3 regions of the Streptomyces sp. NPDC001220 genome follow, and region 1 is predicted to be linked to each of the others. Evidence: riboswitches for the same ligand, from Rfam matches in the RefSeq annotation. Region 1 holds a riboswitch; each other region holds the start of a gene.

Region 1 (2,255 bases):
GGGTGAGCCCGGTATGCGCGCCCGAGGCCGCGCTGCCGCTGGGCATGGCCGGGTTGGGGGCCTGGCCGGACCGGGCCGCCGAGTACGCGTTCCCGAGCGGGGCCACGCTGCTGCTGCACACCGACGGCCTCTCCGAGGCGCGGGACGCGCAGGGCCGGTTCTACGACCCCGAGCGGCGGCTGACCGGCCGGGTCGTCACCGCACCCGGCCCGCTGCTGGCCCGGCTCGCGGCCGAGGCGCGCCGGCATACCGGCGGCGGCATGACGGACGACATGGCACTGCTCGCGGTACGCCGGCCCTGAGTGCGGTGACCGGTCCGTACGGGGGATCGTCACCCTCGGTGCACGGGCGACCGCCCTCCGCGTAACGGCTGAGTCACCATCAAAACGTGTGTGACTCCTGAGCCGAACAGAACGCATGGTCAACTCGACCGTTTTCGGCCGTTCATGGCAGGTAAGTCCATGCTTGGAAAGCTTAATGATCAAGGCGAACAGCTTGGAATCTGACAGCTGGGTCTATTAACGTTCGATAACGCAGCGCGGTCGTCCCAGCCGTCACCCGCGACGGCTCCGTGCGCACGCGCCGAATCCCGCAAGGGAACCGGGGAACCACCACCTTGGGGTGAATCGCACGGCTGCCGCCGCCAGAGATCGGCCGGTATACGCGCGTAGGAGACCTTCCTGCTCCGAACCCGTCAGCTAACCCGGTAGGCGGCGGAAGGAAAGGAGTGCGCCCGCGTGGCGTCCAACCGGCCTGCCCCGACAGCCCCGTTCGTGCCCAGCCAGCGTCAACCCGAGACCTACGGCTATGGCGGCTACCGCACCGACGAGGGCCCCTGGGAGGAGTGGAACCCCACCGAGGAGTCCCTCGCCCCGGTACGCGGCCGGCACCGGGTCGCCAAGCAGCGCGGCGGCGGCCTCGCCCGCAGCTCCACGGTCCTCGGCGTCGGCGTCATCGCCGCCGTCGGCGCGGGCGGCATGGCCAGCGCCAACACCGGCAAGCCGCCGGTCTCCATCTCGCTGCCCGACCTGCCGTCCTCCGTCGACTCCCTGCTCGGCGAGGGCAGTGGCCACCACGCCACCCAGACCGCCCTCAGCAGCGTCACCACGACGACCGCCACCGACGCGGACGACTCCTCCTCCGACGCCGGTGAGGCGCTGCGCAGCCGGATCATCGCCCAGGCCGAGCAGCAGCAGACCCAGCTCGACGTCAAGGCCACCGCCAAGGCCGTGGCCGCCGCCGACAAGGCGGTCTCCGACGCGGAGGCCAAGGCGGAGAAGGCCGCGGCCGCCAAGGCCGCCGACGCCAAGGAGCAGGCGCGGGCCGCCGAGAAGGCGCAGGCCGAGCAGAAGCGGCTCGCCGCGCTGGCCAAGCAGTACACGCTGCCGGTCGTCTCCTACACGATCACCGGCACCTTCGGGCAGGCCGGCTCCATGTGGGCCTCCGGCTACCACACCGGCCTCGACTTCGCCGCCCCCACCGGCACGCTGATCAAGGCCGTGCACAGCGGCACCGTCACGGAGGCCGGCTGGGCCGGGTCGTACGGCTACCGCACGATCATCACCCTGGACGACGGCACCGAGCTGTGGTTCTGCCACCAGTCCTCGATCGGCGTCAAGGTCGGCCAGAAGGTCGCCACCGGCGATGTCATCGGCCGCGTCGGCGCCACCGGCAACGTCACCGGCCCGCACCTCCACCTGGAGGTCCACCCCGGCGGTCAGGCCACCGGCATCGACCCGATGACCTGGCTGCGCGGCAAGGGCCTCAACCCCTGACGGACCCCAGGGATCCCCGGCGGCCCTGACGACAACCCCCCGACGTCAGGGCTGCCGGTCTGGTGTGCCCGGAGGCCGGCCGGGGCCTTCCGCTTTTACGAGAACTTCGCGTTGTGGCGGCATCGGTCCGCAGGCGGGCGATGTTGAACTGAGGCATGACCCCTTCTTCCGTTTCTCCCGCTTCCCATTCCCTCCGCAAGCTCGGCGCCTCCGACCTGGAGGTCTTCCCGCTCTGCCTCGGCGGCAACGTCTTCGGCTGGACCGCCGACGAGGCCACCTCCTTCGCCGTCCTCGACGCGTACACGGCGGCGGGCGGCAACTTCGTGGACACCGCCGACTCGTACTCGGCCTGGATCGAGGGCCACAAGGGCGGCGAGTCCGAGACCGTCATCGGCGAGTGGGTCAAGGCGCGCGGCAACCGCGACGACGTGGTGATCGCGACGAAGGTCAGCCAGCACCCCGATTACCCGGGTCTGTCGG
Region 2 (2,255 bases), on a different contig from region 1:
GTGCCTTCGGCCTGGTGGGCCTGCTGACCATGGCGAACATCTTCATCGCCGTGCTGTGGACGTGACCCTCAGGAAGCCTTTCCCGGCGCGGCGCGGGTGACCGCCAACGCGCCGGCGGGGGAGCGGGCCTGAGGGTGAGAGGGCGCGTGAGGGGTTGGGGTGCGGTGTGGCGCGGGGTGGAGACGCGCACGCTCGCGCGTGGGCATCCGGGCGCGCCCGGCCCTCACCACACGCGCTCCGCGCACGCGCCATCGCGGCGCGCCCCCCTGGCGCGCGCGCCCCTCAGGCCGGTCGCACCACGCTGTGGATGATCGACTCGCCGCCGTAGTAGATCGACTCCTCCCGGACGTACGCGCCGGGCTTCGGGGCGTGGATCATCATGCCGTCGCCGATGTAGATGCCGACGTGGCTGATGTCGTCGTAGAAGAAGACCAGGTCGCCGGGCTGGGCGTCGGCGAGGGAGACGGTGGTGCCGGCGTTCACCTGGTCGTACGTGGTGCGCGGCAGGGAGACGCCGGCGGCCTTCCAGGCGGCCTGGGAGAGGCCGGAGCAGTCGTAGGAGCCGGGGCCGGTGGCGCCCCAGACGTACGGCTTTCCGACCTGCGCACGGGCGAAGGCGATCGCCTTGGCGGCCTTCGTCCCGTAGGCGGAGTCGGACGGGGAGGAGGAAGAGGGCGAAGAGGACGAAGAGGAGCCGCTGGAGGTCGACGTCGACGACGCGTCCCTCGCGGCCGCCGCCTGCTGCTTCGCGAGCTCCGCCGCCTTGCGTGCCGCTTCCGCCTGCTGCTTCTTCTCGATCTCCGCCAGCCGCGCCTTCTCCTGGGCGGTCAGCTGCGACAGCAGATCCCGCGCGGAGGCCAGCTTCGTCTGGACGGTGCTCTTGGCGGTCCTGAGGTCGTCCTGGGTGTCGGTGAGCGTCTCCAGGCTCTTGGCGGCCTCCTGTCGCTTCGCCATGGTCGCGGACTGCTGTGTGGCGTAGTCGTCGACCGCGTCCTTCTGACGCGAGGTCAGCCGATTCATCAGCTGCGTCTGGTCGAAGTAGTCCTGCGGACTGTCCGCGAGCAGGAAGGTCGCCGTGTCGGGTGCGCTGGCCCCGGTCCGGTACTGGGCCGCGGCGAAGGAACCCAGTTCCTCACGCGCCTTGTTGAGCCGGTCCGTGCGCGTGGCGACGTCATCGAGCAGGGTGTCGACCTGCTTGCGCTGCTTGCCGGTCTTCTCCTTGGCCGCGTTGTACTTCTCGGTCGCCGACTCGGCCTGCCGGTAGAGGGCGTCGACCTTCTTCTCGACCTCCTCCAGGCTGGGCTTGCCGTCCTCGGAGGGCGCGGCGTTGGCCGTCTGGGAGAGCAGGGCCACGGAGGTGAGGGCGGCGGTGGCCAGGGCGGGGGTGCGTATGCCTGCTACGCGCGTTGCGGACGGACGTGACTTGCGGTGCGACGCCAACGGGGGCGACTCCTTCCATGCTCCGCCTACCGAGTTAGCTGTCGGGTTCGGGCGGGTGGTTCGGAAGGGTTGCCCTACGGTCCGTTCCCCGGTGGGAAGGCGGGACCGATTCACCCCAAGGTTCGGTGTGGGTCCCCGGCTCCGGGTGCGCGGTGGCACCCTGGACTCGGCGGAGGCCGTGCGGCCCGGCGACGTTCGCCGGTGGGGGTCGTACGGCCTGCTCGGCACGGTAGCCAACTCGTGTGCTCTGTGTGAAGTTTGATGTGCGATATGCCCGATACATTTTCGTGACCTTGGCGTTGCGGCTCGGGTGGATCGGTCGATCGGGGATGGTATGCGGCTACTTGTCCGGTGCGGCCGGGTGGTCCGCGCCCCCGGCTGACGGGCACGCCCGTGCTCACGGTGTGTGATCGCTGACCGTGAGGGGCCGATTCTGGTGGGTGACCGCGGTGAGTTTCCGGGGTGGGGACCGGTTGTCGGTGGGGCGCCCTAGACTCGGAGAGCGATGAGCAGCCTCTTTGACGACAGCTTCCTGGCGAGCCTCCAGCCCCCGCGCGGCCACGAGGAGGAACCCCCGCCGCCGCCCGAGGACGAGCACGTACCGGAGCCGATTCCGGACGACCTGTTCGGCGGGCAGTTCGACGCGCCCCCGGACCGGGACGCCTACTACCGCGACGGCGCCGCCCGCCCGGCCCTGGACGCGGCCGCGCTCCTGGAGGGGCTGAACGAGAACCAGCGGGCGGCGGTCGTGCACGCCGGCTCCCCGCTGCTGATCGTGGCCGGCGCCGGATCCGGCAAGACGCGCGTGCTCACCC
Region 3 (2,255 bases), on a different contig from region 1:
GCCGGAATTTCCGACGGGGGCCCTGAATCCATGCATATTTTTTGGACACCGGGCACACGAAAACGACGAAAGCCCCGGCTCGGGGGCCGGGGCTTCGGGGCTCTCGCCGGTGACGTCACATGTTCGTCGCCGTGCTCGGGTCAGACGTTCACGCCGTGCTTGCGGAGATAGGCGACCGGGTCGACGTCCGAGCCGTACTCCGGGGTCGTGCGGGCCTCGAAGTGGAGGTGGGGGCCGGTCACGTTGCCGGTCGCGCCGGAGAGGCCGATCTGCTGGCCCGGGGTGACCTTCTGGCCCACCGAGACGCCGATCGACGACAGGTGACCGTACTGGGTGTACATGCCGTCGGCCATCTTGATGACGATCTGGTTGCCGTAGGACCCGCCCCAGCCGGTGGAGACCACCGTGCCGGTGCCGGCCGCGTGCACCACCGTGCCGGTGGCGGCGTGGAAGTCGATGCCGGTGTGGGCGCCGGAGGACCACAGGGAGCCACCGGTCTTGTAGCCGGTGGAGACGTACGAGTCGGAGATCGGCGCGACGAAGGCGTTGAGGCGCTTGCGTTCGGCTGCCCGCGCGGCGCGCGCCTCGGCCTCGCGCTCCTTCTTGGCCTTCTCCGCCGCCTTCTTGCGCGCGGCCTCCTCGGCCGCCTTGCGCTCGGCGGCGGCCGTCTGCGCGGCGGCCTGGGCGTCGATCTGGTCGGCGACCGAGTCGCTGACCGTGATCACCGGGGTGAGGCCGGTCTGCTCGACGGAGTTCTCCGCGGCGAGCGCCGGGGCGGCCGAGACGGTGCCGATGACACCCGTGGTGGTGAGGGCCGCGATGCCGGCGGCCTGCGCGGTGGTGCGCTTCACCCGGCCGGGGCGACGGTGCTTCCCGGAGGCGCACATGAACGCCATGTAGAGGCTGGTCCTTTCCTTCCCTCTCGCCTACCGGGTTAGCTGACGGGTTCGGAGCAGGAAGGTCTCCTACGGGCCCCCTCGCGGCTCGCGCGGGCGCCCGATTCACCCCAGGGACTGCATGGGTCCCCGGCTCCCCTGGCTCGCGCCGTACGGGGACTCGGCGATGACTGTCCGGTGCCGCGGGCGCGGCGCACTGCCTGACGGACAGTCCGGAAGAACCTACGAGGACGTCCACGCCCTGCTCAAACCGATCACGGTTTTTGTCGCGCATCCCACAGGGCAGACAGGCAACCTCCGCCCCAATTCGGACATTCGGCGGCCCTGGTGACCTGACGGTCACCAGGGCCGCTGCACGCGCGCGTGCCGCTCGTCCGGCCGCGCTCCCTGCTTCGCCGCTCGCGCCGGCCGGTCCGCTCCGCCTACTCGGCGGCGACGACCGTCACTTCGCCGATGCCGAGGGCCTCGACCGGCTCCTTGATCTGCGCCGCGTCGCCGACGAGGACGGTCACCAGGTGGTCGACCGGGAAGGCGTTCACGACGGCAGCGGTGGCCTCCACGGTGCCGGTGGCGGCCAGTTGCCGGTAGAGCGTGGCCTGGAAGTCGTCGGGCAGATGCTGCTCGACCTGGTCGGCCAGGGTGCCTGCGACGGCCGCCGCCGTCTCGTACTTGAGCGGCGCCACGCCCACCAGGTTCTGCACGGCGACGTCGCGCTCGGCGTCCGTGAGGCCGCCGGAGGCGAGGGTGCGCAGCACCGTCCACAGGTCCTGGAGCGCCGGGCCGGTGTTCGGGGTGTCCACCGAGCCGCTGATGGCGAGCATGGCGGCGCCGCTGCCGTCGGGGGCGGACCGCAGGACCTGCCCGAAGGCGCGGACGCCGTAGGTGTAGCCCTTCTCCTCCCGCAGGACGCGGTCCAGGCGGGAGGTGAGGGTGCCGCCCAGGCAGTAGGTGCCGAGCACCTGGGCGGGCCAGACGCGGTCGTGCCGGTCGGCGCCGATGCGGCCGATGAGCAGCTGCGTCTGGACGGCTCCGGGGCGGTCCACGATGACGACACGGCCGGTGTCGTCGGCGGAGACCGGGGGCACCGGCCGGGGCTGGGCGGTGGAGCCGCGCCAGGCGCCCAGGGTCTCGCCGAGCAGTTCGTCCAGGTCGATGCCGGTGAGGTCGCCGACGACGACCGCGGTGCCGGTGGCGGGGCGGACATGCCGGTCGTAGAACGCGCGTACGGCGGCCGCGTCGATCTTCTCGACGGTGTCCTCGGTGCCCTGGCGCGGTCGGGACATCCGCGCGGTCGACGGGAAGAGCTCCTTGTAGAGCTGCTTGGCGGCCCGGCGGCTGGGGTTGGCCAGCTCGTGCGGG

What was found. A riboswitch is a leader RNA that binds a small molecule or an ion and turns the genes downstream of it on or off. The one in region 1 is predicted to bind cyclic di-AMP.
Region 2: it holds a riboswitch for cyclic di-AMP, as region 1 does, so the genes downstream of both, ACWDGI_RS01815 (NlpC/P60 family protein) here and ACWDGI_RS42550 (M23 family metallopeptidase) in region 1, are expected to answer to the same signal.
Region 3: it holds a riboswitch for cyclic di-AMP, as region 1 does, so the genes downstream of both, ACWDGI_RS37655 (M23 family metallopeptidase) here and ACWDGI_RS42550 (M23 family metallopeptidase) in region 1, are expected to answer to the same signal.

What each region holds. Positions count from the first base shown of each region.
Region 1 covers NZ_JBSFJE010000033.1:3,288-5,542, forward strand. The annotation lists gene ACWDGI_RS42545 (PP2C family protein-serine/threonine phosphatase) at 1-302, shown strand, start outside; cyclic di-AMP (ydaO/yuaA leader) riboswitch at 571-728, shown strand; gene ACWDGI_RS42550 (M23 family metallopeptidase) at 738-1,775, shown strand; gene ACWDGI_RS42555 (aldo/keto reductase) at 1,931-2,255, shown strand, end outside.
Region 2 covers NZ_JBSFJE010000001.1:374,248-376,502, forward strand. The annotation lists gene ACWDGI_RS01810 (hypothetical protein) at 1-65, shown strand, start outside; gene ACWDGI_RS01815 (NlpC/P60 family protein) at 283-1,440, opposite strand; cyclic di-AMP (ydaO/yuaA leader) riboswitch at 1,449-1,622, opposite strand; gene pcrA (DNA helicase PcrA) at 1,946-2,255, shown strand, end outside.
Region 3 covers NZ_JBSFJE010000021.1:43,050-45,304, forward strand. The annotation lists gene ACWDGI_RS37655 (M23 family metallopeptidase) at 141-896, opposite strand; cyclic di-AMP (ydaO/yuaA leader) riboswitch at 909-1,072, opposite strand; gene ACWDGI_RS37660 (M16 family metallopeptidase) at 1,319-2,255, opposite strand, start outside.